DNA from 3 places in the Moritella sp. F3 genome. Region 1 is predicted to be linked to each of the others. Evidence: predicted binding sites of a transcription regulator. Region 1 holds the regulator's gene; each other region holds the start of a gene.
The links. The regulator sigma-54, encoded in region 1, starts transcription at its own class of promoters, with help from an activator protein. The targets are predictions, from matches to a motif close to GTTGGCACGNNNNTNGNNT.
Positions count from the first base shown of each region.

Region 1 (10,399 bases):
GTGCGTTAGGCAGAACTGGTTTACAATTAGAAAACCTCGAAAACTTCATTCAAACCGATGCCGCGATTAATAGTGGTAACTCTGGCGGCGCGTTAGTTGACTTACGAGGTGAATTAATCGGTATTAATACCGCAATATTAGGCCCTAATGGCGGTAACGTGGGGATTGGTTTTGCGATCCCTGCCAATATGGCCAACAACCTAGTGCAACAAATTATTGAGCATGGTGAAGTACGTCGTGGTTTATTAGGCGTAGCTGGACAAGAGTTGACAGCTGATCTTGCCAAGGCATTTGATATTGATGTGCAATACGGCGCTTTCATTAACCAAGTCACCCCAGATTCTGCCGCAGCGGAAGCTGGATTAGTCGCTGGTGATATTATTGTCAGCGTTAATAATAATCAAATTCGTAGCTTCAGTGAGCTCAGAGCACGCATTGGTACTTTGGGGCCAAATAAAAAAATCACTCTCGGCATTGTCAGAGACGGTAAACAAATTATCGTTAACGCAACGCTCAAACCAGCCGATAGCCAACTTGCTAATGCCAGCAATTTACACCCGAGTCTGGAAGGCGCAACCTTGGTTAGCACTGAAAAAAATAAAGGCGTGATGATTTCTGACGTACAAGCACGCTCAATCGCGGCAGCATCAGGACTCAAACAAGGCGACATTATTATAGGTGTGAATAAAGACCAAGTTAAAAATCTAGCCCAATTACGTAAGTTACTGAGCAAAGATAAAACCACTCTGGCACTTAACATTCAACGTGGTGAGCAACACTTATTCCTGGTATTACGCTAGGACTTACATCACTTTGCATATTTTTTCTCACATTATCTTAGAAAGAGATGCTATTCTCTACGTTGCTATTTTTAATGAGTAACGTGGGGATATTTCAGTGCAAAATTTGTGGTCATATGTTTCAAAAAGTATCCTCCTCGGTATTGCGGTCGCCGCGGTACTGTTGTTAGCGTTGCCACAATTACAGAACAAACAAGGTTTAGCACTCAGCCAGCCCTTTTCATTAGGCCTTAATGAACAAATGAGTTTTTCTGCTGCGGTAAAACGTGCTGCGCCATCTGTTGTTAATATCTATACACGTACCTACCAAAAATCAACGATTAACAGTAAAGCCACCTTGCGCCCGCAAAGTCTCGGGTCTGGTGTGATCATGAATAAAAAAGGCTACTTACTGACAAATTATCACGTTATCGCGGATGCCGACCAGATCATTGTCGCGCTGCAAGATGGTCGTTTCTTTACTGCCGAGTTAATCGGTTTTGACCGCTATACCGATCTCGCGGTACTCAATATAGATGCCAAAAATTTACCTAGCATCCCACAAAGTAAACACGAGCAAACCAACATTGGTGACGTCGTACTTGCTATTGGTAACCCGTATAATTTAGGTCAAACCATTACTCAAGGGATTATCAGTGCCAGAGGCCGTATTGGCATGAGTACCACAGGCCATCAAAATTTTTTACAAACTGACGCTGCAATTAATGAAGGTAACTCAGGCGGCGCACTAGTGAATAGCTTAGGTGAATTAGTGGGTATTAACACAGCTTCATTTCAGGTTGCAGAAAATGTTGAAACCATGGGCATTAGCTTTGCAATACCCTACCCGCTGGCAGTTAAAATTATGGATGCCTTGATTGCAAATGGTCGTGTCATACGTGGTTACTTAGGTATCGAAGGGACATCGATCAATACAGTGATGGCTAAATTACTCGGATTAAAAGCTAATCAGGGCATAGTAGTGCAGAATACAGCACCAGATTCACCCGCTGAAAAAGCCGGTCTTATCTCTGGCGATGTGGTGATCAAGTTTAATGATACCGAGATCGATAATGTTATTTGGTTAATGGATTCGGTTGCTGAGCAGCGTCCAGGTGCAAAAATTAACTTAACCGTTATACGTGACGGTAAGCAGTTCGATATCTCGGTGACCCTAGGTGAGCTGCAGGCACTACAACCGCAACCGTAAGGCCTCAATTGTAAGGTCAGGGGCATACTAGAGTATGCTTTTTTATTACGAGAACTAACTATAAAATACAGCAACAAAAAAGGCGCATATCAATGCGCCTTTTTATATATAATAACTAATTACACGTTATTAATACTTACTCATACGACAACTATTAGCCTTCAATACGGGTAATGTTACCGCCTAAGCCTTGCAGTTTATCTTCAATAAATTCATAGCCACGATCGATGTGATAAATACGCTCAACCGTTGTCTCGCCTGTCGCAAGGAAACCAGCGATAACGAGACTTGCAGATGCGCGTAAGTCCGTTGCCATCACTTGTGCGCCAGTCAAACTATCAGTATCACGGCAAATTGCTGTATTACCTTCCAGCTCAATGTCAGCACCCATACGCGCTAATTCAGGCACGTGCATGAAACGGTTTTCAAAAATCGTTTCAATGATCGTTGATGTGCCTTTCGCCACTGTATTTAATACCGTGAACTGCGCTTGCATATCCGTTGGGAAACCAGGGTAAGGTACAGTCTTGATATTTACTGCTTTTAATTCGCGGCCTTGCATATCAAGTGTGATCCAATCATCGCCAGTCGTGATTGCAGCGCCGGCTTCTTCAAGCTTAAGCAATACAGCATCCAGTAACGAAGGGTCTGTTTTATGACATGTGATCTTGCCACCCGTTACTGCAGCAGCAACAAGGAAAGTACCCGTTTCAATACGATCAGGTTGTACTGCATAAGTACCACCGTGCAAGGCTTCAACGCCTTCAATCGTTAAGACATCAGAACCAATACCAGTGATTTTAGCACCTAACGTATTTAAGAAATTAGCTAAATCAACCACTTCAGGTTCTCTCGCTGCATTCTCAATAGTCGTGATACCTTCAGCAAGGACCGCTGCCATTAATAGGTTTTCAGTACCCGTTACGCTAACCATATCCATTAAGATACGCGCGCCTTTTAAACGGCCATCAACGCGAGCTTTAATATAGCCTTCTTCAACGTTAATGTTTGCTTGCATCATTTCTAAACCATGAATGTGTAGATTCACTGGGCGAGCGCCAATTGCACAGCCACCCGGTAAAGAAACATCTGCAGTCGAGAATTTAGCCGTTAAAGGACCAAGCGCTAAAATTGATGCTCGCATGGTTTTAACTAATTCATATGGGGCTTTTTGACAGTTAACCGTACCAGCAGTGATAACAACATCACCCTCTGCATTACGCTCTGCTTGCGCACCCAGTTCACGTAACAACTGTAACGTGGTTTTAATATCTCTTAATTCTGGCACATTCTTAAGAATGATAGTTTCATCACTTAGTAACGTTGCAAATAGAATCGGTAGTGCCGCGTTCTTAGCACCCGAAATAGTCACATCGCCATTTAACTGACAAGGACCTTTAATTAAAAACTTATCCATTCTAATCCAGCCTAAGAAGGTAATATAAATTTACGTTCGCGAATCCATTCTTCAGGTGTGTATGCCTTGATGGTTAACGCATGAATACTATTTGATGCAATTTGCTCTTTTAATGGCGCATAAATAGCTTGTTGTTTTTTTACACGGCTCATACCGACAAACATCTCGGCGACAGCAATAACGTCGTAGTGGCTGCCTTCACCTTTCACGTGTAATTCCTGGAACGTATACTCATTTTCCAGCAATGTTTTTAATTCTTGAATATCCATAATACTAAAATCCTGTAATGCCGCCATTCTAAGCCAAGTTAAAAACTCTACATGCCACGATCGCAAACTGACTAAAACGATAGAGCAGCATGTTTAGTTTTAAGTGAATGACGTTCTAAATGAGAGAATCGCGCTTAAAACTAAAGTATTAAAATAGCCCAGTATTCTAAAAGCAATCGCTTTAATACACAATCCAAAACTATCACTAAGTCACGATTTTTAGGGCGTGATCATTCGATAGTCGACAAGATTTAACAATTTAGCTTTTCTTTCCGTTAAAAAAGACCGAAAATAGTACTCTTTTTTATCAACTTTTTAATTGGCCGATGTTAACTACAAATATTATTATTTTAATTCTGGGATTGATTGGACTTGTCATCAGTGCCGATAAATTCGTCTATGGCGCTGCTGGATTAGCCCGAAATCTTGGTATCTCACCGCTTATCATTGGCCTTACTATTGTAGCGATGGGTTCATCTGCACCAGAAATGATGGTCGCTGTATCGGCATCGCTAAATGGCGCTCCCAATACGGCAATCGGTAACGCGATTGGTTCAAACATAACCAACATAACCTTGGTTTTAGGCTTAACCGCATTATTAAAACCCTTACTCGTCGGCTCTGCAACCATCCGTAGAGAGATCCCGATGGTATTAATTACCACGATACTTGCCGGTGTTGTGCTTTGGGATTTAAAACTAGAAATGTATGAAGGTGTAATTTTATTATTATTATTCTTCATTACGATTCTAACGTTAACAATTTTAGCATTAAAGCGTCCAAGTGATGATCCGATTGCCGACGAACACAATGATGACGTACCTGAAGGCGTGCCAACTTGGAAAGCAGTGGCATGGTTAATTTTCGGTATGATCGCCCTGCCTGTTAGCTCTAGCTATCTTGTCGATTCAGCAGTCGTGATCGCACAATACTATGGCATGAGCGATTTAGTTATCGGCCTGACTATTATTGCGATAGGCACGAGCTTACCAGAACTTGCAGCATCAATAACCGGCGTTTTAAAAGGTGAAGATGACCTGGCAATGGGGAATATCATTGGGTCTAACATCTTCAACATTTTAGCCGTATTATCGTTACCAGGTATTTTAGCACCAGGTATGATTGATCCCGCGATTATTAGTCGTGACTTCTACTACATGCTCGGCGCAACGATCGTGATGCTATTAATGGCCATCGGCTTTAGAGGCCGTCCAGGTCGTATCAACCGTATTGAAGGTGGCGTGCTATTGGCTGGTTTTGTCGCGTATCAAGTTATTATATTTAGTAGTATTTAGTCATTATTGCTATTCTAGGCTAAGTATCAAATCGTATATTTATTAGGAAATAACCATGTCGAGTCAGTTCAATTATTGTCAAAGTGCGCTTAATGTCATTGAAATAGAAGCCGCTGCGATCACGCAATTAGGTCAATATATTGATACGACCTTTACAGGTGCTTGTGAGTTACTTATCGCCTGTAAAGGCAAGGTTATTGTAACCGGCATGGGAAAATCAGGGCATATTGCTAACAAAATTGCGGCGACACTCGCCAGCACCGGGACGCCAGCATTCTTCGTGCATCCCGGTGAAGCCAGTCATGGCGATCTGGGCATGATCGAACGTGAAGATGTGGTCATCGCCCTCTCAAATTCAGGTGAGTCTGATGAAATATTAGCACTGTACCCAGTATTAACCCGTTTAAGCATACCGATCATTGCGATAACGGGTAACACCAATTCAACCATGGCTCGTGAAGCAACCGTTAGCTTATGTGTTAAGGTCGATAAAGAAGCTTGCCCATTAGGATTAGCACCAACCTCGAGCACCACTGCAAGCTTAGTCATGGGGGATGCTATTGCCGTCTCTTTACTTGAAGCGAAAGGTTTTACAGCCAATGATTTTGCCTTATCTCACCCAGGCGGTAGCTTAGGTCGTAAGTTATTACTGCGTATTTCCGACATTATGCATAAAGGTGACGGCATACCAAGCGTACAACAAAACGAAACGATTTCTGATGCCTTATTAGAAGTGTCTCGAAAAGGCCTAGGGATGACCGCTGTCACGAACGCCGATAAGCTGGTTGGTATTTTCACTGACGGTGATTTACGTCGTATTTTAGATGCACGTATAGATATTCACCAAACCCCTATCAGTGCAGTAATGACCGAAAGGTGTGTTACTATTAATGAACATATATTGGCTGCAGAAGCCCTCGCCGTCATGGAAAATAAGAAAGTTAACGGCTTAATTGTTGTTAATGAAAAACAAGAACCAGTCGGCGCCTTCAATATGCATGACTTACTACGCGCAGGTGTACTATAAAATGATCAACACGTTATACGGTCCAATCTCACAAGATATTTTAACTAAAGCAAAAACATTAAAGCTGCTTATTTGCGATATAGATGGTGTTTTTTCTGATGGTCGAGTGTATATGGGTAACGATGGCGAAGAGCTGAAAGCATTCCATACCCGTGATGGTTTTGGGGTTAAATCGCTACTTAATGCAGGTATTGAAGTCGCGGTCATCACCGGCCGTCAATCAACGATTGTCGCTAACCGTATGCAAGGGTTAGGGGTTAAGCACGTCTATCAAGGCCAGGACAACAAAGTCGTTGCCTTTAACATGCTGCTTGAAAAATTAAACATATCACCAGAACATGTAGCCTATATTGGTGATGATGTTATCGATTTACCGGTAATGAATCTATGTGGGCTCAGTGTTGCGGTTGCAGATGCACACCCATTAGTCAAAAAAGGTGCTGATTTTAGCACCTCTATTCGCGGTGGTTTTGGCGCAGTAAGAGAACTCGCAGACCTGATCTTATTAGCGAAAGGGATTTTAGACCAAGCACAAGGTACTTCGGTATGAATCGACAAAATGTAGGAATAGTAATCCTCTTTTTGTGTGCCCTTGGGATATGGCGATTTTTTTCGCCTAATGAAGAAATAACAGCACCAACATCAACCGAATATCAACCTGATTTTACTGCACAAGTTCTCCGTAGCGTTGAATTTAGCCTTGAAGGAAAAATTATACGTCGCACTTTTGCAGATAGCATGGAGCATTATGGTGAGTTAGGCATGACAATGTTCACTAACCCCGTTATCATCCTTTATGATGAAAATGCACAAGCGACGTGGAAGATCAAAGCTAAAGAAGGTAACTTTAGCAGTGAAGATGTCGCCATATTACGCGATGATGTTATCATCAAAAACATGGCTAAAAATGATTATATCGATGTCATCACAACCAGTTATTTACAATTAGAACTCGCCGAAAATTTGGTGCGTAGCGATCAATTAATTACCATTACTGGCGACTTGTTTAATCAAACAGGCATTGGCCTGGAAGGTGATTTAAAACAAGAATACATGACAATCCTTAAGCAAGTTGAAGCGATTTATACTAATGATGAAAAAATATAAAGTTTTACTGTTAACATTATTCATGAGTAATTCAGCACTCGCATTAGAGTCTGATTTCCAAGAAAATGTTGTCGTGAATGCCAAACGTCAAGAAGTGTTTATTAAAGAGAACCGCGTTATCTTTTATGATAATGTGGTGGTAACTCAAGGCACTATATTAATTCATGCTGATAAACTAACGGTATTAAGCTCTAACGGCAAAGGCACCGAAGTAATGATAGCGACGGGGAACGTAGCTACTTTTTACCAAGAACTAGATGACGGTAAAAAAATTAACGCTGAGTCTAACGAGATCCGCTATGAACTTGGCAAAAAACGCTTAACCTTGTCAAAGAATGCCCGTTTACGCCAAGCTGATAGTGAAGTTAAAGGTGACAAGATCATCTACCAAATTGATAAACAAGAAATGATAGCCGAGAGTGGCAAAAATGAATCCGATCGCGTGATCACTATTTTCACTCCTGAAGACACCAAAACTAAGTAGAGTAAGTAAATTCATATGGCGCGTTTAAAAGCATCACACTTAGCAAAAAGTTACAACAAACGTAAAGTGGTTTCAGATGTGAGTCTGGAAGTTGAATCCGGCCAAATTGTTGGCTTACTTGGGCCTAATGGCGCAGGTAAAACCACTACCTTTTACATGGTGGTTGGCTTAGTAAAGCGAGATCATGGACAAATCTTCATCGATGACCAAGAATTAACCCATGAGCCTATGCATATTCGCGCACAGCAAGGTATTGGCTACTTACCACAGGAAGCCTCTATTTTTCGCCGCTTATCAGTAACAAAAAATATCATGGCTATTTTGGAATTACGCACAGAATTAAGCCGTTTTGAACGTGAAGAAAAATTAGAAGAATTATTAGAAGAATTTCATATCACCCATATCCGCGACAGTTTAGGTATGAGCTTATCAGGTGGTGAACGCCGTCGTGTAGAGATTGCTCGCGCACTCGCTGCAGATCCGAAGTTTATCTTATTGGATGAACCATTTGCTGGCGTAGATCCAATTTCGGTTGGCGATATTAAGAAAATCATTCAGCATTTACGTGACCGCGGTTTAGGTGTGTTAATTACCGATCATAACGTACGTGAAACGCTTGATGTATGTGAACATTCATATATTGTTAGCCATGGACATTTGATCGCTTCAGGTACTTCTGAAGAAATTTTATCCAATGAAAAAGTAAAAGAAGTATATCTTGGAGATCAATTCCGACTATAGTTTGATATTGATATTTAGCCGCATTAAGGAAGAGAGAGTAGTCGTTAGATGAAGCCATCATTACAACTTAGGATGAGTCAATCTCTGGCAATGACGCCACAGTTACAACAAGCGATTCGATTATTACAACTATCGACCTTGGAGTTACAGCAAGAGATCCAAGAAGCGCTAGATAGCAATCCACTATTAGAACAAGAAGATCCTCATGAGTCGCCCGCTAACGACGCAGATAATCATAACGCGCATGATGACCACAACCATGATGCTAATAATGATGCAGCGCCGACCGATAGCAGTCAAATTGAAGTGGGCGATGCGCTTGCCAGTGAATCGATGCCCGATGAACTACCCAATGACAGTAACTGGGATGACGTTTACACCCCACAAATACAAAACCACAGTAGCGGCAGCGCCGGAATTGATGGCCTAGATCAAGTTTACCAAGGTGAAACCAGCGAAGGTTTATACGAACATTTGATGTGGCAAATGGAGCTAACCCCTTTTTCTGACATCGATCACGCGATTGCAGTCGCAATTATTGACGGTATTGATGATCACGGTTATCTCACTCAAACTTGTGAAGAGATCCTGAACAGCGTTGATATCGACCACCAAGAAGTGGACGCTAACAACGATGCCAAGATTGAATTAGACGAAGTCGAAGCGGTACTAAAACGTATTCAGCACTTTGATCCCATCGGCGTAGCAGCACGTTCACTGCAAGAATGTTTATTGATCCAACTCCAACATTTACCTAAAAATACCCCTTGGTTAAGCGAATGTCAGCAAATAATCCAATCTCATATGGATTTATTAGGCAATCGCGACTACCGTCAATTAAGCCGTAAAACAAAATTAAAAGAACCCCAGCTCAAAGAGATCATGCAATTAATTCAGAGCTTGGAACCAAGACCAGGCAATGTCATTGATCAAACAGAAGGGCTTTACGTTATACCTGACGTGTTAGTAAAGAAAAAAAATAATCAATGGGTGGTAGAGTTAAATCCTGACATTGTGCCAAGATTAAAGGTGAACAATGAATATTCTAATCTTTCGACAGGTAACCGCAACAGCAGCGATGGGCAATTTGTTCGCACCCACGTCCAAGAAGCAAAGTGGTTTATTAAAAGTTTAGAAAGTCGTAATGACACCTTACTAAAAGTGACAAAAAGTATCGTCCAGCGACAGGTTGATTTTTTTGAGTATGGTGATGAAGCCATGAAACCTATGGTACTCAACGATATTGCCGAAGAAGTTGAGATGCATGAATCCACGATATCACGTGTGACGACGCAGAAGTTTATGCATACCCCACGTGGGATCTTTGAATTGAAATTTTTCTTTTCAAGTCATGTAAGCACGGACAACGGTGGCGAATGTTCATCAACCGCTATCCGAGCATTAATTAAGAAATTGGTCGCGGCAGAAAATGCCAGCAAGCCATTAAGTGACAGCAAGATTGCTGATTTACTTGCTGATCAAGGTATCAAGGTCGCTCGACGTACTATTGCAAAGTATCGAGAAGCACTGAGCATACCGCCATCTAATCAGCGCAAGAGTCTATTATAGGACTCACCTAACCTTCATAAGGGAGACGTATATGCAAATTAATTTAACAGGTAGACATGTAGATATTACAGATTCACTGAAAGATTACGTTGATAGCAAGTTTTCCAAATTAGAACGACATTTCGATCACATAAACAATATCCACGTGATCTTAAATGTCGAAAAATTACTGCAGGTTGCAGAAGCAAAAATACATTTAAATGGGGGGGAAATTTTTGCCGTACATGAACATAACGACATGTATGCTGCAATTGATGGCTTAATGGATAAACTCGATAGGCAGGTCATTAAACACAAAGAAAAATTAATTCGCCATTAATTTTAGCCCCACAACAAATAACCTAAAGGAAAACCACTTTTCCTTTAGGTATTACTTTAAGTATTAATAACGCTGACATAATTAAAACATATCATATCCACACCAATTACGGGATAATGAGCATTCTTTTATATTGCTACAGCTTTAAAATTAGCAACCTAATTTTAGCTATGGTAACGATA
Region 1 covers NZ_BLRL01000009.1:111,512-121,910, forward strand. The annotation lists gene JFU56_RS15295 (Do family serine endopeptidase) at 1-800, shown strand, start outside; gene degS (outer membrane-stress sensor serine endopeptidase DegS) at 898-1,989, shown strand; gene murA (UDP-N-acetylglucosamine 1-carboxyvinyltransferase) at 2,144-3,406, opposite strand; gene JFU56_RS15310 (BolA family protein) at 3,418-3,675, opposite strand; gene JFU56_RS15315 (calcium/sodium antiporter) at 4,002-4,970, shown strand; gene JFU56_RS15320 (KpsF/GutQ family sugar-phosphate isomerase) at 5,026-5,997, shown strand; gene kdsC (3-deoxy-manno-octulosonate-8-phosphatase KdsC) at 5,999-6,547, shown strand; gene lptC (LPS export ABC transporter periplasmic protein LptC) at 6,544-7,104, shown strand; gene lptA (lipopolysaccharide transport periplasmic protein LptA) at 7,127-7,588, shown strand; gene lptB (LPS export ABC transporter ATP-binding protein) at 7,604-8,329, shown strand; gene JFU56_RS15345 (RNA polymerase factor sigma-54) at 8,378-9,898, shown strand; gene hpf (ribosome hibernation promoting factor) at 9,930-10,217, shown strand.

Region 2 (10,399 bases), on a different contig from region 1:
GCGATTCAGGGTCAACTGATTTCGCTTCAGCCTTTTTCATCATACCCGGTGCGAACATGCCCACACCAACAGCACCACCAGCGGCAGCGATTGAAGAATTGCGCATAAAAGCACGGCGTGAAATACCGAGTTGTTTTTCGTCCTTACTGACCGTATCGGAACGTTTAGTTAATTTCATTTAGAGCTCCGCTTACAAAGTATCGTAATAATCACGAATGTGTTGAGTTTCATGGTAACCTGTTGTTTTTTGTTGTTTATCATTCTTTTCTTGGCTATCAACAGACGCATTCGCAGTGGTGGATACACCCGTTGCGATAGCACCTACTGCAACACCTAAACCAATGTTTTTTAACAGTTGGCGGCGGTCTTCATCCGGCTTATTTTGTTTACTCATCGAGCTTGCTCCTTATCGTTATTATTTTTTTACGTCGATAAAACGTATTTTTTCAATACTTAAAAATTGCCATGCTAATTCGGCGACCGCACTGTAAAACACAGCACTTTTCGCTTTTTTCAAATCTAGGCAAAAACGTTCAAACCAAGTGTCGATATGACGATTAAAAAACTCGGCTTGATCGCGATGATTACTTTCGCTCACCAACATGGTCATCACTTCTAACAAGGCGGCGATATGATCTTCTGGTTCTTTCACTGATTCATCACGTTGAAAACCCAGTTTTTTCAAATCATGACGCAAATGCGCAAGCGGCATTTCCATTAATGACCCAGTAAGAAACCAAGAGCCAAACGGGACAATTTCACCATGGCCGATACCAATAAACAGGTCTTGATATTCATCTTCAGCGGCGGTTAATAAGGTTTTCTGTGCAGCCAACTTCAATAGTGGCCAAGCAGCTGACATGCCCGTGGTTTGAATTAATGCATTCGGCGCATCAACGTCGAGATTAGCTAACCAATCAATTACCTCTGCATCCGGTGCTTTACGTAATAAATGTGCAAGTAAGCTGTAAATATCGATGCGCAATGCAGCATCTTCAGTAAATGACTGTGACATATTTTGTGATCCCATAATGTAGCCCTACACGTTCAACTGACGGAGTGGATCGTCAGCCATATCTGAAAAAATATCGCGAACACGACAGTCTTCACACATAGATAAACGGCGAATAGCATCACCTTGAAATTGGCTGTGACCTTGAAGTTTTTCCGTTAACATGGCAATCATCGATGCAGGTGCAAACGCTTTGCCACAACTTAAACAACAAGCCGCTTCTTCTTCGTGGATCATCACCGCACTACGACGGCTTTCCGCGTCCCAGTTAAGACCCGGTTTAAGGCTTATCACTTGTTCTGGACAGGCTTTCTCACAGAGACCACACTGCACACAATCTTGTTCTCTAAATTGTAGACCAGGACGGTCACCAACAGCATGTAATGCACGCGTTGGACACACTGCAACGCACCCCATACACAAGGTACAGTCATCAGTTTTACATTCAATGCCGCCATAAGGTGCATTTTCAGGCATCAGCGAATGTGTCGGTTGCAGTGGACTTTGGGTAGATAATTTATCTAGCGCAGTAAATAATTTGTCACGTTTAGTGCCAGCGAGTTGCTCTGCTAACACTGCGCTATCCATTACGGCGATCTTATTCTCAACAACAGGTAATACAGGTTGAGTAAACGCCACGAAATCCGCTGCCGAATCTAAATCAAACAAACAAATGCGCCCAGCTTCAAAACCCATTTCAGTTAAGAAGGTATTGGCAATGGTTAGTTCATCATTAAGCACGCGATCAATCGTCGCCGGGATATAGGCGATATTAGTGGCTAGTAATACTTGATGCGCACCATAGAGTAAGGCACTAAACCAAGTATCAACACCAATCGTCGCCAGCTCTTCTAAAGCAATAGGGATAACATTTGATGGTAATAACGGTAATTTTTCTGCAACCGTTTGTTGGTCACGATTACCAAAGAATAAGATCGTTGGCTGTTCGCCGCCCGCCATTTGATAGCTGTTTAATAAGCGGTAAATAAAATTCTGGGTCTTTTCTGGCTCTGGTAATGCGTAAGTAATCGCTTCTGTTGGACAGGCCGTCGCACATGTTCCTACGCCTTGGCATAAGAACGGATTAATTTCGATAGCGTGACCATTACTGGTTAACGCGCCCGCAGGACAAGCATCAACACAACGTGTACAACCGCCGACACCACGCGATGAATGCGCACAGATATCATTATTTAAACGAAAGTATTTTGGTTTATCAAAGGTACCTAACATTTCCGGTAACGTTTCAATGACATCCGCAATCGCTGCTTTACCGCTACCAACAGGGTAATAACCCGGCGCGGGGATCTCGGTTTGAATAAGGCTATCTGCGCTCATATCAACCACTAAATCGAAGCTATCACCACCAATCGTCACTTCCGCTAAATTGGTGTAAGTATTCAGTAAGCTACCCGCTACACGGCAGTTCACTTCGAACGCACCAAGGTAACCTTTAATTGTTACTTCATTACTAAAAAATACTTTGTCATTGGTATTGCTATCGCTCGTCGCTGGCGCTACATCTGTGGCAGCAGACGTAGCCAGTAGTGTTACTGAATTCAATGTTGCAAATTGTGGTGCGAGTCCAGCGACCGTATCGTAAGCACCAATAATCAATAAGTTGCCACGACTTTCGTAAGAAACCGTCGGCGGGATCAGATTAGATAATTCAGTCGTACCAGCAATCGCACTTAAACGCGCTTGACCATTGCTATCGACAAATGTTTCTAGAATACTTTTTAACATTGTTATTCCTGTATCTCGTCACCGCTATAAGGATGTCGATTAAACTGCGAGTTATTACCCGCGGCTCTTTTCTAGCGTACGGTTATATCCGTACTTTTTAATCTAGCTATTTTACTGTAGCTAATAGAGCAATAACCGAACCAACTTTTAACGGAATAAAATGACCTATAAAGAGTTAAAGTCAGAGAGGGATTGTTTACTTATTCCCAAACGGGACATAATGTCGCTATAAACAATTACGTATGGAACAAAATGTCCCGAATTTAAATGGGGTTATTTGTCCCTTTATGTCTCACTTGTCTGTTGAGGCTGTGCCTGAAACTGATTTTGTTGTTCACTACCGCAATTTTTTTCACCACCGTAAGACGTCGAACTATTATCAGTCGTGATAGATTGAGTCGTTTCATCAACAGATATTTGAGGGTCTACTATTACTCCCGTTTCCGGTTCAGTTTCAGTGGTGGCTAATACTTCATTTCCTTCAACGAGTTCAGTGTCTTCAACCAATTCAGCTTCAGGCTCTTCCAATACTGTCTTAACCCAACCACGCAGCTGTTTCGCAATACTCTCGTCAAGCTTAGGAATATTAGAAAAATCCTCGGTGTGATCATCCATATCACTGATATAGTTGAATTCATCAGCATGAAACAATTTCGCTAACGCTGCTTTTTTTACTGATTTATCAACGCCATGCTGTAAAAATGAAGCGACACCACTATCAAAGGTAACCTTATCTGCATCATCGATAGTGAGTTCAGCTTCGACCTGCTCATCAATAACACCTGTCGATAACTCTAGATCCGCAGCCGATTCAGGGGTAGGGGCTGAAATATGCTCAATATCCAGCTCTGCATCGCGCTTTAGGGTTAGCTCTGAGCCCTGATTTTCAGTTTCGACAACAGCGTCTTTATTTACTACTAAATCAGTTTCTGCAGGGTCTTTTGCCGCCAATGAGCGATCTGACCAACGTTGAAAAAAGTTACTGGCCACTTGAACGCCCTTTTCTGTCTTTACAACGTTTCTTTTTAAATTCAATCAGTTCGCCATTTCTACCGATGAATGCTTCCATCCAAGCTTGCACTGGTAATGGCATTTGAATGTGCAACACTTGATAGTCGCCATCCATATAACTACTCGCAACACTTTGCGCAGCAGTGATCAGTAATGGTGTAAACTGCTCGTCAGTCACTTCACAGACAATAAATAGGTGAGGGTCTTGTGAGCTTAAGTTAAAACGGTAATCAGTCCGTTCGTCGCGGTATAAGAATAACGTTCGTTCATAGTAAGTCGTGCTACCAACAGTATCGTCACTCTCTTCTGCTGCAATGCTCACGGGTGCTTGCTGATACAACGCAATATCTTCAATAGACCAAGACAAGGTCGTCCAACGCCCAACTTGTTTTTCTTCAGAACGAAGACTGAAGGCGATTGGCCAGCTTGATTCGTCTTTCGCTAAGCGCTTATGTTCATCACCATTATTTAGGTGCTTATCTTCATCACATAGTTGCACACATGCTCCTTTATTCTATTTTTATAATTATTTAGAATTTTTTACCTAATCTTCCCCTACTCAGCAAAATTTAGACCAAGTTAGAAAGAAATGACAAATAAACAGGTAATACCCAAGTTACTTCGAAGCTTAAGCGTAAGTTGGAATGAACTTTGCTTTACCTCTTCATAGATATATAAACCAGCAGGAATTTCGGATGCCGCAATTACCAAAAATAATTAGAACCAATTCTTCAGTTGAACACACCATGACCGTTGATATCATGGATGAATATGGCGATACCATGACCAAAGAGATCGCCTGCGAACACCCTCTCACGATCTACTTAAACTGGGTAGAGATAGTGACAGTAATGACACTCGGCGCACGTCCTGCCGATCTGGTATTAGGTTATTTAAAAAACCAAGGTTTTATTGAAGACATTGCCGCGATTGAATCTGTCATTATTGATTGGGATACAAATTCAGCAGCTGTGATCAGCCGTGAAAGTACCGATGGATTAGAAGAGAAGCTAACCAAGAAAACCGTTACCTCAGGCTGTGGCCAAGGCACTATGTTCGGTAACGTAATGAAAAAATTAGAAGGCGTGACACTGCCACAACCGACATTACGTCAATCAAAATTATATGGTTTGTTAGAAGCTTTAACACATCACAACGCAACATATAAAGCAGCTGGTGCAGTGCATGGTTGCGCGGTATGTAAAGACACCGAGATCCTGTCGTTTGTTGAAGATGTAGGTCGCCACAACGCCGTTGATACTTTGGCTGGGGAAATGTGGTTAAAAGGCCAAACGGGTGAAGATAAGATCTTTTATACGACTGGCCGCCTTACGTCAGAAATGGTCATTAAAGTCGCGCAAATGGGTATTCCAGTATTGTTATCACGATCTGGTGCAACACAAATGGGCTACGATTTAGCGAAAAAGTTAGGTATTACAATGGTCGCGCGTGCTAAAGGTAATCGTTTCCAAGTGTATAACGGGATGACGAACTTGATCTTAGATGTCAAAGGCCCTGACGCAGAAGAGCAAGCAGCTATCGGTAAAACTGCATGAGCGAAAATTTCCCCGCGTTCATGAATGTAAAACAAGTGGCTGAGTATTTAGACCTGAATGAAAAAAAGGTCTACACCCTGGCGAACGATGGCCATTTACCTGCAACAAAAGTCACGGGGAAATGGTTATTTCCTAAATCGATGTTAGATAAATGGCTACTCGAATCTTGCCATAACGGCGTGCTGAATGATCGCTTACTTATCGCAGGCTCAGACGATCCATTATTACAATTAGTTGTTGGAAAGATGGCGCAGAAACTCGGCAGCGCGGCATTGGTTGGTTATACCTCAACAGGCACGCGCCAAGGTTTAGCCATGCTCAGTAAAGGCCATGTGGATATATGTGCGATCCATTGGGGTCATGCAGAAGAAGCAGCCTTGCGCCACCCAGCTTTATTACAGCAATATCCAGGACATAAAAACTGGGTACTGATCCATGCCTTTGAACGCCAGCAAGGCTTAGTCGTGAGTAAAGAGCTAGCTGATTTAGTTAATTCACGGTCGTTAAACTTGCAAGAATTACTCACTTCACGTTGGCGCTGGGCACTTCGTCAAGAAGGCGCTGGTAGTATGCGCGCGTTGGGGGAATGGTTACACAATCATGCTTACACTGTCGATATGCTTACCGCTGCAGAAACCTGTCACAGTGAACGTGAATTAGCATCGTGCATTGCCCGTGGTGAAGCAGATGTCGGTTGTGCCAGTCAAAGTACTGCAGGCGAATTTGGCTTGGGTTTCATTCCACTCGGCACTGAAGCGTTTGAGTTGGTGATCCCGAAAAATATCTACTTCCGCACTTTGCAACAGCAATTACTGCAGGCGTTATCGTCGATGGAGATCCAAGCCAAAGGCGACCAACTTGGCGGTTATAACTTCAGCCGTACTGGCCAACAAGTGTGGAGTGCCAGTTAGTACAAGTACTGTAGCAATTATGCGACACTTTATTAGTTACACCCTACGACTATGGCAAATATTAGGTGTAAAAAAGCCCAGATATCGAAACGCGGTCTGGGCTTAATTACATTACCTTACTGGAGTTCTTTTATTCTTTATTCGCTATTCGTTAACTTTTTAAGCAACCTACATCGCTGCATTAAAGATAGCGCAGATCTCTTCATGCGTTGCTTGTTTTGGATTCGTAAAACCACAAGCATCATTCAATGCATTTTTAGCTAACTCAGGGATATCTTCAACTTTCACGTTTAAGCTTGTAAGTCCTGTTGGAATACCAACCGCTAACGCTAATTCTTTAATTGATGCAATCGCTGCTTCAGCACCTTGTTCTGGTGTCATTTCTGTTACATCAACGCCCATCGCTTTAGCAACATCACGTAGACGTGCAGGACACACTTGTGCGTTATAAGCCTGTACATGTGGTAGTAACACCGCATTACATACACCGTGTGGTAAGTCATAGAAACCACCTAACTGATGCGCCATTGCGTGTACATAACCTAGTGAAGCATTGTTAAATGCCATACCAGCCATGAATTGTGCATAAGCCATTTGTTCACGCGCTTCGATATTCGCGCCATGCTCTACCGCTGTGCGTAAATGCGCCTGGATCAGCTCCATCGCTTTAATAGCCACCGCATCTGTAATTGGTGTCGCGGCAATTGATACATACGCTTCAATAGCATGCGTCAATGCATCCATGCCCGTTGCAGCAGTTAATGATGCAGGTTTAGCTAACATAAGTTCAGGATCATTCACTGACATTAACGGTGTCGTATTTTTATCCACGATCGCCATTTTGATATGCGTCGTTTCATTCGTGATAATACAAAAACGTGTCATTTCAGAAGCCGTTCCCGCAGTGGTATTAATTGCCACTAATGGTAACTGTGCTTTTTCTGATTGATCAACGCCTTCGTAATCTGCAATATTGCCGCCATTAGCAGCAACTAACGCAATACCTTTCGCGCAATCATGCGGTGAACCGCCACCTAACGAGATGACAAAGTCACATGCTTGCGCATTTAATATTTCCAGGCCACTAGCAACATTGGCTGTAGTTGGGTTTGGCTGAGTACCATCAAAAACCGCAGATTCAACATCGCGAGCAGTCAATAAATCTTGCACTTGTTTTACCATGCCGATGCTATTAATCACTTTATCAGTGACGATTAATGCTTTTTTGAAACCATGAGATTTGATCGCGTCAGCTGCTTGAACTAGACAACCAGCGCCCATTAGATTGTATGCAGGAATAAAGAATGCAGTGCTCATAATATATCTCCAAAAGAAATTAATAATTGTTGCTGCAATACACTTTGCAAATGCATTGTAAGCAATAATCATCTAGCCGAACCAACCAGCTAACCACTATGAGGTAATTATAACGTTTATCCCTACAAAATAAATGGCTTTATACAATGAGCACAGCTTTACTACCCACTTTGGAATAGCTGTCACATAATTCAGTAATTTAGATGTTAATTACAGCATCCGCAGTGGGTGGTTCTCTACAGTCCAAGGCGAACTGAACAAGTTATCAACAAAATTAACCGGTACCGTATCCGTTTCCTGATATAACCAATGTGGTTGATTATCTTTATCAACTAACAAAGCCCTTACCCCTTCGACCAGATCAGCATTTAAACAAACCTTCACAGCGAGATCTAATTCCAACTGGAAGCAAGCAGCCAGAGAGAGATCGCGATACTGGTTTACCTGTCGGTATAAGATATGTGCCGATATAGGACTACCTGATAGCAATTTTTTAATACTGGTTTGTAACCAAGTATCTGCACTGTCTTGCATTTGAATGCACGTCATCACATCTGCGAGTTCAGTATAAGCACTCAATTGAGTAAACAAGGCTTGGTGCTGAGCTAAATTACCAGCCGCAAAGTCAGCCTCGGCATATTGCGCCGTGAGCAGCTTATCAACTTGGTGATGATGTAGCTCTGGATCATACTGCCAATCAAGACTCGTTAATGCCTTTATCACAACGGCATATTTTGCAGCAGGAATTAAATACTCGCTGAGCCCAAGGTATTTGGCGTCATTGGCGTTAATACTTGCACCTGTTAAGCCTAAAAATAACCCGACACCTGGATGCGGTAAGCGATTTAAGAACCAAGTAGCGCCAACATCAGGGAATAAACCGATAGTGATCTCCGGCATAGCAATCCTAGCCGTCTCGGTGACGACACGGTGACTAGCCCCCATGAACAGCCCTAATCCGCCCCCCATAATAATACCGTCACCCCAGACAATCAGCGGTTTACCAAAGTTATGTAATAAATAATCAACCTGATACTCTGCGATAAAGTAATCGCTGACGATCTGTTGCTTCGCTTCATTGCCATCGGTATTCACTAACGCTTGTTGTAATGATTTTACATCCCCACCCGCGCAGAATGCTCTTTCACCCGTACTCGTTAATAGCACACTAACAATGCGCTTATCATCTTGCCAAGCGAATAATTGTTGGCGTAGCAATGGAAACATATCCGCACTTAATGCATGTAACTGACGCGGCTTGTTAAGGGTGATAATGCCAATGACATGGCCATCATCCGTGGCTAATTCATCAAATAATACGCTGGCTTCCATGTAAACTCCGACTGAACAAAAAACCAGTGTAGCGAGATTGGCAGGCTAAATTCAACTAGCTAAGTTGCTGATTGTGATGTTCACAAAGTAGATTTAGCTATTTAAGCCATCATTTAACGACTCACATCATGGTGAGACTGATTGTGAGATACCCAAAATACTCACGTTGTGGCATAATAGCCCCACAAAATCTAGAGGATTAATTCAATGTCTATCGAAACAACGTTATTACAACGCAGTGGTTCTAAATGTGAAATGTGCACAGCAGAATCTAACCTATCAGCTTATGAGCTACCTGAATCACCAGAAAAAAGCTCTGACTGTGCAGTAATGCTTTGTGGTACTTGCCTTGATCAAATTAACAACCCAGATTCGCTTGATGCAAATCATTGGCGTTGCCTAAACGACAGCATGTGGAGCCAAGTACCAGCAGTACAAGTACTTGCATACCGCATGCTTAACCGTTTAGATGCAGACTGGTCACGTGATCTTCTTGATATGATGTATCTAGAAGAAGACGTAAAAGCATGGGCTGAAAAAGGCGTGCTAATCGCAGCAATGACCGATACTCCAGCACGTGACTCTAACGGTACTATTTTACAAGCTGGCGATAACGTAAACATCATCAAAGATTTACCTGTTAAAGGTTCAAGCTTAGTGATCAAACGTGGTACAGCCGTACGTAATATCGGTTTAACAGATAATCCATTACACATCCAAGGCCGTGCAAACGGTACTGCGATGGTGATCATTTCTGCATACTGCAAAAAAATGTAATTTGCTTAGTCAGCCTCGTTCTTAATGACACGTTGAGAACGAGGCGACTAAATCAGATCAAAAAAGGCCAGTTACCATTCTGATAAAGAAACGGTAACCGGCCTTTTTTATATGCGGATGTTTATATTGGTATAAATATCCGCATATCGTTAATCTAACAAATAGCGTTAGCCATTATTAGCCAACGATTGCGTTATGGTAGATATCTTGAACGTCATCACTGTCATTTAGTGCAGCAAGGAAGCGTTCAAACATTTCAGCATCATCACCAACTATTTCAGTTTCGATTTGTGGTAAGAATGTGATGTCTTCTGCATCAAATTCAATAGCTGGAAATGCTTCTGACAATGCAACTTTAGTTTTGAAGAATTCAGTGTGTGGAACATAAACAGTAATCGTACCATCTTCATTCTCTACATCAGCTACATCAACTTCAGCTTCCATTAATGCTTCTAATACTGCATCTTCGTCATCAAATTTGAATTCAAATACAGCTTGATGATCAAACATGTGCGATACAGAACCTTGCGCACCCAATTTCGCGCCATTCTTAACGAATGCCTGACGAACATCAGTAAAAGTACGTTTACCGTTATCCGTTAGACACTCAACGATAACCATACAGTTACCAGGGCCAAAACCTTCATAACTTGCACGTTCATAATCTTCACCGCCAGCGCCAGCTGCTTTTTCGATAGCGCGGTCAATAACATGCGTTGGTACTTGGTCTTTTTTCG
Region 2 covers NZ_BLRL01000002.1:606,054-616,452, forward strand. The annotation lists gene JFU56_RS05790 (formate dehydrogenase subunit alpha) at 1-178, opposite strand, end outside; gene JFU56_RS05795 (twin-arginine translocation signal domain-containing protein) at 191-394, opposite strand; gene JFU56_RS05800 (molecular chaperone) at 416-1,030, opposite strand; gene JFU56_RS05805 (4Fe-4S dicluster domain-containing protein) at 1,040-2,758, opposite strand; gene JFU56_RS05810 (DUF3306 domain-containing protein) at 3,044-3,748, opposite strand; gene JFU56_RS05815 (DUF3305 domain-containing protein) at 3,738-4,268, opposite strand; gene JFU56_RS05820 (formate dehydrogenase accessory sulfurtransferase FdhD) at 4,465-5,325, shown strand; gene JFU56_RS05825 (helix-turn-helix transcriptional regulator) at 5,322-6,236, shown strand; gene yiaY (L-threonine dehydrogenase) at 6,405-7,553, opposite strand; gene JFU56_RS05835 (enoyl-CoA hydratase/isomerase family protein) at 7,764-8,885, opposite strand; gene JFU56_RS05840 (alkylphosphonate utilization protein) at 9,093-9,662, shown strand; gene JFU56_RS05845 (YebC/PmpR family DNA-binding transcriptional regulator) at 9,840-10,399, opposite strand, start outside.
Region 2: a site for sigma-54 is predicted at 2,885-2,903, ahead of JFU56_RS05805 (4Fe-4S dicluster domain-containing protein). Genes of this name have one in related genera too.

Region 3 (10,399 bases), on a different contig from region 1:
GGCGCACCTAATATGCGCTTACAAATAGCCAACCAAGTTGGTGAAGTGGTTAAAGTGATTGATATGGGTGAACAGAAGGCCGGTGCAATTCCTTTTGATTGGGACGGCACTGACATGAACGGCAATAAAGTGGCGGAAGGAAGTTACCGCTTGAAGGCATCAGCGTCGATAGACGGCAATGCCCAAGACCTTAAAATATTAAGTTTCCAGCATGTTGAAAGCGTTAACATTGGTAATACTGGTAACGGCATTATGCTGAACTTAAAAGGCATGGGTAGCTTACCATTGAGCCAAGCAACAGAAGTAGCCTCGAAAAATTATTAAATTTATTGAATAAAAGGAAAATTTATGTCATTTAACATCGCCTTGAGTGGGATCAACGCTGCTCAGAAAGACCTTAATACAACGGCAAATAACATTGCTAACGTTAATACCACGGGTTTTAAAGAGTCGCGCGCTGAGTTTGGTGATGTGTATGCAACATCGATTTTCTCTAATGCTAAAACATCGGTTGGTAACGGTGTGGCAACTGCTCATGTTGCGCAGCAGTTTCAACAAGGTAGCTTGAATTTCACCGAGAACTCGCTGGATTTAGCGATTAACGGTAATGGTTTCTTTGTTATGTCAGACGGTCTTGAATCAATGGATCGTAACTACACGCGTGCTGGTGCATTTAAATTAGATTCAAATAGTTTTGTGACTAACTCGGCGGGTAATTATCTACAAGTTTATGATGTGAATGATGATGGTTCTCCAAAAGCGGTGAGCATGGCGTCAACAAAACCGCTGCAAATACCTGATACCGCAGGTGTACCAGAATCAACGAGTAACGTTGATATGACAATGAATTTACCAGCTACTTCACCAGTATTAGATCCGACGAAGTTTGATCCGGCAGATAGTACGACGTTCACATCAGCGACGTCAGTATCAATTTATGATTCACTCGGTGAGTCACATACTTTGTCTACTTATTACATTAAAGATGGTACAGCGGGTGCACCTGCAAACTCTTGGTTAGAGTTTAACTATGTGGATGACCAACCAATTGATATCGTGGGTGGCCAAGCTGTGGCTGCTGCGCCTGGTACACCAGCTAAACCGGCTGCGTTAAGACTGACGTTTGATTCATCTGGTTTATTACAACAACAGCTGCCAGCCATTGCTGAGACTGTGCCACTCGGCGCGATTTTAACCAATGGTGCGGATACCACTCAGACTGTTAAAATCAATATTAATAATCCGACTCAGTTTGCTTCTGCGTTTGAAGTAACAAAATTAGAACAAGACGGCGCGACAGTAGGGCGTTTGACCGGTATTGATATCGGCCCTGATGGTATGGTTGCGGCGAGTTACAGTAATGGCCGTAATGATAAGTTAGGTATGATTGCCATGGCTAAGTTTGCTAACGAACAAGGTCTAAGCCAAACAGGTGATACCGGCTGGCGTGCATCGCAACTTTCAGGTAATGCGATCGCAGGTGAAGCGAACTCTGGTACCTTTGGTAAAATTAATTCATCGGCACTCGAACAGTCAAATGTAAACTTGACCAGTGAACTGGTTGACTTAATTACGGCACAACGTAACTACCAGGCTAACTCAAGAACCTTAGAAGTGAACTCTAAACTGCAAGATACGGTATTACAGATCCGTTAACGTAGCGGGTTGATAAGCCATTTTGATAAAAAGCCACCCTATTTAGGGTGGCTTTTTCATTTTGGCACTTTAATTGCTTTATCACTGGTATTAGACGGGTAATTAACGATTTCAACGAAAAGTGACAGAGGATTGACGAATGGACAATATGCTTTATATCTCGATGTCGGGTGCCAAAGAAAATATGAATGCATTGGCTGTTCGTGCCAATAATATCGCCAATGTGAATACGCATGGCTTTAAATCTGATTTTGAACAAGCACGTTCAATGCAAGCTTTTGGTGAAGGCCTACCTACTCGTGTATTTGCGATCACTGAAAGCCCTGGGCAAGACTTTACCGGTGGTGCATTACAACAGACCGGCAATGCATTGGATGTTGCGATCCAAGGCGATGGTTGGTTAAGTGTCATGGATGATCAGAATAAAGAAAGCTATACCCGTAGTGGCAGTTTACACATGGGCCCTACAGGTGAGTTATTAACATCATCAGGTCGTCCTGTTATCGGTGAAAATGGTCCTATCGTTATACCGACACCCGTTGAACAAATTAAAATTCATGCTGATGGTCGTATCGAGATCCGTCCGCAAGGCGCACCAGCAAACGCATTGGAAGAAGTTGATCAATTAAAATTGGTCAACCCCGATGTTCGCAATTTAGTGAAAGGCTATGATGGTATGTTTCGACAAGCTGACGGCACGCCTGCCGCAGTTGATTTAAACGTCCAAGTGGCAGGTGGTGCACTAGAAACCAGTAATGTAAGTGCTGTTGGTGAACTCACCGGCATGATTAATCTGCAACGTCAGTTTGAAATGCAGATCAAAATGATGAAGACAGCAGAAGAGAATGACAAAGCATCAGATTCACTATTACGGATCAGCTAATTCTCATTGATGAGTCCACGAACAGTATAAATTAGACGAGGAAAACGTTATGAATCCGGCATTATGGATAAGTAAGACAGGCTTAGAAGCACAGCAAACAAATATTTCAACCATTTCAAATAACTTGGCCAATGCCAGCACCGTTGGTTTTAAGAAAGAACGCGCAATTTTTGAAGATTTGCTCTACCAAGCGGTGAATCAACCGGGTGGTCAATCGACTCAAAACACGAAATTACCATCAGGTTTAATGGTTGGTTCGGGTGCGCGAGTTGTGGCAACGCAAAAAGATCACTCACAAGGTAACATGCTAACGACAGATAATTCGTTAGACATGATGGTGAGTGGCCGTGGTTTCTTCGAAATTGAAATGCCAGATGGTACTACGTCATATACCCGTAACGGTCAATTTACCTTAAATGATGAAGGGATTATTGTGACTCCGGGTACTGGTTATCCGTTACAACCACAGATTCAAATTCCAGCTGACGCGCAAACGGTGACAGTATCGGAAGACGGTGAGATCTCCGTCAGCCTACCTGGGCAAACGAACAATCAAACCGTCGGCCAGATTAATATTTCTGACTTTGTTAACCCTGGTGGTTTACAGCCTATTGGACAAAATATGTATATCCAAACGGGTGCCAGTGGTGATCCGGTACAGGGCTTACCAAGTAATGAAGGCTTGGGTAAATTAGTGCAGGGTGCGATTGAGACATCGAACGTCAACGTAACGGAAGAATTAGTGAACCTGATTGAAAGTCAGCGTGTATACGAAATGAATTCCAAAGTAATATCAGCCGTTGATGAAATGCTAAGTTACACCAATCAACAGCTTTAATTTAGCTACAATATAGTTAACCGTTAACTCTTATGATCGAGAATTGTTATGCGTAATTTTATCTTTGCTGTTTTTGTGCTTATGCAACTTGCTGGTTGTTCGTCTTTAGTTAAAGTAAAAGAAAATGTGGTCACTAAAAATCAAGATGCCACTAAAACTGAAGACGCGAAAGAACCTGCTGATGTGAATGAAACACCACAGCAAGATTCACCTGATTATGCACCGATTGTACCCGATGATAATCCTGTACAAGCAAAAGTGACGGGTTCGTTATTTAATCCGCAATACAATAATAATATTTTTTCAGACATTAAAGCACGTCGTGTCGGCGATATTATCACTGTGACATTAACAGAATCGACGAGTGCTAAAAAACAGGCCAGCTCAAATCTAGGCAAAGACAATTCATTCGAACTAGACCCAGTCAGTTTGGGTGGCGAAGATGTAGTGATCGGTGGTTATAAAATCGAAGGTAGTCTAAACCAAACCAGTTCTTTTTCGGGTAACGGTTCGGCTGATCAAAGTAACAGCTTAGAGGGTAATATTTCAGTCACAGTTGTCCGTGTACTACCCAATAACAACCTCGTCATACGGGGTGAGAAATGGTTAATGCTCAATAATGGTAATGAATTTATTCGCCTTACTGGTTTATTGCGTCCACAAGATGTAGACGCTGACAATAAAGTTAATTCAGCGCTGATCGCGAATGCTCGAATTCAATATGGCGCGGTTGATGATTTAGGCGAGGCGCAAATACAAGGCTGGGCAACTAAATTCCTTAACGGCAGCACATGGCCTTTCTAAGCTATATTTAATGTAGATGTAGATGTAGATGTAGATATCAAGCGTATATCGTAATGATGCCAGCTCTAATATATTCAGACCAGGTGTGTAAACGACATCTTGGTATGACAATTGCTTTTAGCTATATAACTGAGATTATTTAGCCGTTGTCATAATTTTGGCAGTTAAAATACAAACCAAAATAATGACAGGGCAGCAAATAATGACAATTTTTATAGCACAGGTTATCTAGATGAAACTATCAACACGGATCAAGTTAGCAACTCAAGTTAAGCTACAGCAAAATATATTGCTGGGGATGAGTATTGTCTTGTTAAGCTTTTTTGTGCTTACCATTAATTCCGCTAATGCTGCTCGCATTAAAGATATTAGTTCTGTGCAAGGCGTTCGAGATAACCAATTAATCGGTTATGGTCTGGTTGTTGGTCTACCGGGTACCGGTGAGAAAAGTAACGCCTTTTCTGAGCAAAGTTTTAAAACCATGTTGAATAACTTTGGCATCACCATGCCAGAAGGTGCGAAAGTCAAAATTAAAAACGTGGCTCCTGTTGCGGTGAGTGCGGTATTACCAGCATTTACCAAACCAGGTCAAACCATCGATGTGACTGTTGCTGCTATTGGTGAAGCAAAGAGCTTACGTGGTGGTTTATTACTGCAAACGTTCCTGAAAGGTGCTGATGGCCAGGTGTATGCATTAGCACAAGGTAGCTTGGTTGTTGGTGGTCTTGGTGTTGAAGGCCGAGATGGTTCTCAGATAACAGTGAATACCCCGACTGTTGGCCGTATTAGTAGTGGTGCTATTGTGGAGAAAGAAGTTCCGACACCATTTGGTGATGGTGACTTTCTGACATTCAATTTACATCGTGGTGATTTTTCTAACGCCAAACGTTTATCGGATGCAATTAACAATCTTGTAGGCCCTAATACCGCTTACCCTATGGATGCAACGTCAGTGCGTGTGCTCGCACCACGTGATATTTCACAGCGTGTGGCTTACTTGGCGACATTGGAAAACCTCGAATTAAAAATGGCGGATGAATCAGCCAAAATTATTGTTAACTCTCGTACTGGTACTATTGTTATTGGTCAAAATGTCCAGCTTAAACCAGCCGCGATAACCCATGGCGGTTTGACCGTGACCATTAATGAAACGCAAGAAGTATCACAGCCGAATGCGTTTGCTAACGGCGAAACAGTCGTGACCAATAAATCGACCATTAATGTGACGCAAGAAGATGCGCGTATGTTTAAGTTAGATGCAGGCGCGACCCTCGATGATTTGATCCGTGCTGTAAACCAGGTCGGTATTGCGCCGGGTGACTTAATGTCCATTTTAGAAGCGCTGAAGGATGCAGGGGCGCTGGACGGGCAATTGATTATTATTTAAGGCGATAAGCTAGCTCAGTTTAAATCTGTTGTTGGATCCGTTATGTAAAAGCGCTATACCCCTGATGTGGTTTAGCGCTTTTTTGTGCCTATTTTTTATTAATCCGTTAGTTGGTCTAAGAATTGCTTTGTTATCTATGACGATTAGCGTTAATCCGTTTTTTACATCTTAAGTTGTTGATTCTATTGTTTTGAATAGCGACAGATAAATGGCAGTGATATTGACTTATATATTTTGTAGCAGAATAACTGACTGAAAAATAACGATCTAAACTAATCACTTGAAATAACGATCTAAATAATACAATCGAAAAAAGTAACGGGCTGGGTATGGATAATTCATTTAAAACAAATGTGAACAGTAACGTCTTAGATACGCATAATCTGGATTCTTTGCGTAAGCGTGCGCAAGGCAATGATGAAGGTGCGTTAAAAGAAGTCGCGCAGCAATTTGAATCTTTGTTTACCAACATGCTGATGAAAAGTATGCGTGAAGCCAATGCCGCATTTGAAACCGACAGCCCAATGAATAATAACTACACCCAGTTTTATCGTGACATGCAAGATAAGCAGATGGCCGCAGATATGAGCCAAACAGGTAGCCTAGGATTAGCAGACGTCATTGTTAAGCAGTTATCCAATGATGGCGGCAATTATATGCCAGCTTCGTCATTAAATGGTGATACCAACCCATTACAGAACCTGAAAGCGAATAAGGCTGATGGGACTGCAGAAAAGGCGCTACCGGAAGAGAGCAAAAGTCTAGCAATCCCCGCAGTTGATGCAGACGGCAACCCGAACGACGATACCGCACAGGCTGTAAACCCTTTAGCAGGCACAACCCCTTTAGCAGCTGCAGCGCCAAAAATGCAGTTCAATAGCCCTGAAGAATTTGTTGCTTCACTTGCCCCTTTTGCTGATGTCGTTGCCAAGCGTTTGAACGTATCTCCTGATGTGTTACTTGCGCAAGCGGCGCTAGAAACAGGCTGGGGTAAGAAAGTCTCTACAGATAACAAAGGCGATAGTTCGCATAACCTATTCAATATTAAAGCTGATAAACGTTGGGAAGGTCCGACGGCAAGTGTGGATACGTTAGAGTTTAAAGACGGTGTGGCCAAACGTGAAAATCATCAATTTAGAAGTTATCAAGACTTCCAATCGAGCTTTAATGATTTTGCTAACTTCTTGCAATCGGGTGACCGTTATAGTGACGCATTAAGTAATTCTGCAGACTCGGCACAGTTCTTGAATGGTTTACAACAAGCGGGTTATGCCACGGACCCTAATTATGCAGCGAAAATACAGAATGTGATGAAACATGATGCATTTAAATAACGCTGGTTAATGTCGTGGTAGCGTAAAGCAATCTTATTTTTGAGTGATGAACTAATAGTTAGGGCTATAATCTGATGGCGAATTTATTACAAATAGGTACTTCTGGTGTGCTTGGTCACCAGCAAATGCTTCAGACCACAGGTAATAACATTTCGAATGTTAATACCGATGGTTATAGCCGTCAGCGTACCCAGCATAATTCGCAAACCGATAACATGGGGCTTGCTCGTTCAGTTACCGGCCGAGAAGTGGATAAATTTGCGCAAGCTGAATTATTAATTGATACCAGCGCTTTTGGTAACAAAGAAAAATTCCTGGCGGAAATCACCCGCACCGATCAAGTACTATCTGATAAATCGAATAACATGGCTGCAGGTGTATCACAGTTATTTGAATCTTTTCATACCGCCAATGATGATCCTACGTCCATCTCAAATCGTCAACTTGCTGTCACCGATGCAAAAACGTTAGCGGCAAGTTTTCGTAATGTCGGTGAGCAATTAAATAACCAAGCACAAACCGCTAACAGTGAAATAGCTGAAAAACCCGCACTACTGAATTCACTGATTCAAGATGTACATGGTTTGAATAAGCAGGTAATGATCGCAGACGGTACATCTCGTGGCGCCTCTGGAACATTACTTGATCAGCGAGATGTGGCGATAGAGTCATTAGCAAAAGAGCTAGATATATCAACGATTGTGAATGATAACAAAAGCATCTCAATTAATTTACTGAATGGCCAGCCCTTGGTCATGCAAAACAATGTCAGCCAATTTTCTACTGTGACAGGTGATCCCGAGTCTAATAATGTAGAACTGGTATTGAATATTGATAAAAATACCATGCCTTTGCAAAACACGAATCTTGGTGGCCGAATTGGCGCTTTACTTGAATTTCGTGATGAAACTGTTTATTCATCATTGCGAGAAATTGGCCAGTTGAGCCTGGGTATTGCAGATGCAGTAAATAGTCAAAATAAAATGGGGTTGGACTTGAACGGTAATATGGGCAAAGACATATACACCATTCCACCAACGCAAGCTAAGCACTTTTCAGATAACTCGAACCCAGCGCATGTGATTAATTCTAAGATGATTGCAGGTGAGGGCAGTTCGTTAACGACTAGCCAATATCAGATCTCGATGACGAGTCCGATGACCTTTGATATCTTTGAAATTAAAAACGGTGAACGTAGCACTAATCCACTCGCCGTTAATGGTGCTTATCCTGGTCCTGTTGAAGTAACAGACCATGGCTTTGAAGTTGACTTTTCTGCTGCGGCTGGTGGTTTTCAAAGCGGTGATAAATTTTTAATGAGCCCGACATTATTCAATCTTGATGACTATGACATTATCAATACGCAACCGGAAGATATTGCTTTAGCATCGATTTTACAAACTAAGACTGGCGTAACGAATACGACGATGAGTCGACTTGCGGTGACGGAAATATCGGACGCGAGCTTATCTTTTTCGAATAATGATTTAAGCCTGACGGCGCCGCAACAAATCACTGTAAACAATAGTGGTGATTTTGATATTTTCGATGGTAACGGCACATACATGGCAACGAGTTCAGGTGCGTTAAATGGCCAAAACTTATTTAGTAATGCCGTCCCACCATTAAACCCAGGTGTGGGTTATGAAATTAAAATGGATGGCAAGCCAAACCCTGGTGAAAGTTTTACTTTGGCTTATAACCGAGATTCGATAGCAGATAACAGCAACGGTTTAAGACTTGCCGGTTTAGAAAATGACGATAAGTTACGAAAGAATCATAATAATAACGGTGAAAATCAGATGACGTTTGCCGAGGGTATTGCAACCTTAATCTCTACAGTCGGTAACCAAACTCGTGCGGCACGGGTTGATTCATCTGCCAATCAAGCCAAGTTAATACAGAGCCAAAATTGGGTTGAAAGTGTTTCTGGCGTCAATTTAGATGAAGAAGCGGCAAATATGGTGCGCTATGAGCAAGCTTACAATGCTTCGGCACAAGTCGTTAATATTTCAAAAGAAATATTTGACACTATTCTGAATGCGGCGAGGTAATCGAGATGAGAATAACCAACAATCAAATCTTTTCACGTTCGATGCAAGATATGTCACAAACGCAAAAACGTTTAAATACAGCGCATTCACAAGTGACATCACAAGAGAAGTTCAGAACCTCGGGTGACGCACCAGCTGAAGTGGCTAAATCAAATTATCTGAATGATGAAATCAAAAAAAATACCCAGTACCAGACCAATGGATTAATGCTTAAAGGTACATTGGGGTTAGAAGAAACAACCCTTAACAATTTACACACAGCCATGGAACGTGGTCGTGTGCTCTCTGTTCGAGCGCTCAATGGTACAGTTGATAGTCAAGATAGGTTTGCAATTTCATTAGAAATTGGCCAAGTACAAAAAGAAGTGTTCAGCTTAGTAAATACTAAAAATGCCAATGGTGATTTCATTTTTTCAGGCACGACTGCGCATTTACAAGCATATGCAAAAGATGAGCAAACAGGGCAATACACTTACCGTGGTAATGAACAAGATAATGATATTCAAATTGCCACCAATGTTTATGTAAATAGTGGTGATAACGGCAAGCGTGTTTTTGAGTCAGCGCCAGCGCGATTAATTATGAATACCAGTAATCTGGTCGGTAATGTCAGTGCGGTAGAGACTGAAGTGATTAATCAAGGGCAGTTCGATAACTTCCATGCCAGTAATTATGATCATAATAACCCAGCTAATAATACCTTCAAGCTTAATGTTATCGCCCCCCTGATACCGGGTAATAGCGATACGTTTGAAGTACTTGATAGTAGTAATACGGTATTACAAAGCGGTAATTTCACATCAGATCAAGGCATTCAATTTAATGGTGTCAAGATTATGGCTACAGGTAGCGCAGTGGGGAGTGTCGATATTTCGTTATCGCCACCTCACAATGACAATATTTTGAACACGCTTGAAACCTTAAAAGAATCATTACTTGACACTTCTCTCTCGAAAGAGGGCTTTCGGGAAAGAATGGCTGATGCTCAAGTCGGTATTGAGAATGCGAAATACTCGGTGATGTCAACGATGTCAACGATTGGTGGTCGTAACAACACGATTGAACGTGTTACTGAATCAAATGAATCATTTAAGGTTATTAACCAGGAAGCGATGGCAATTCTTACCGAGGCAGATCTTGCCGCGGCAATGACAGACCTGACTAAAGAGCAGAATGTTTTAGAGATGAGTTACAAGTCATTTAACAAAATCAATAACTTAAGCTTATTTAATTCGATTGCTTAATTTGGCACACAATTTGCAATTTATTTAATCAATGAACATATAATAATTTATAGACTAACCGTTAAGCACGACTTCAATGAAAATCATGTCATTGCTTAATCACGTTATATACAGAGGGAAAACGAATGGCTATATATGTAAATACTAACGTTGCATCTTTAAACTCGCAGCGTAATCTAACGAATTCAACAAATGATCT
Region 3 covers NZ_BLRL01000004.1:247,704-258,102, forward strand. The annotation lists gene JFU56_RS09640 (flagellar hook assembly protein FlgD) at 1-324, shown strand, start outside; gene flgE (flagellar hook protein FlgE) at 349-1,656, shown strand; gene flgF (flagellar basal-body rod protein FlgF) at 1,796-2,539, shown strand; gene flgG (flagellar basal-body rod protein FlgG) at 2,589-3,377, shown strand; gene JFU56_RS09660 (flagellar basal body L-ring protein FlgH) at 3,426-4,181, shown strand; gene JFU56_RS09665 (flagellar basal body P-ring protein FlgI) at 4,414-5,568, shown strand; gene flgJ (flagellar assembly peptidoglycan hydrolase FlgJ) at 5,898-6,902, shown strand; gene JFU56_RS09675 (flagellar basal body rod C-terminal domain-containing protein) at 6,977-8,956, shown strand; gene flgL (flagellar hook-associated protein FlgL) at 8,962-10,200, shown strand; gene JFU56_RS09685 (flagellin) at 10,326-10,399, shown strand, end outside.
Region 3: a site for sigma-54 is predicted at 5,678-5,696, ahead of flgJ (flagellar assembly peptidoglycan hydrolase FlgJ). Genes of this name have one in related genera too.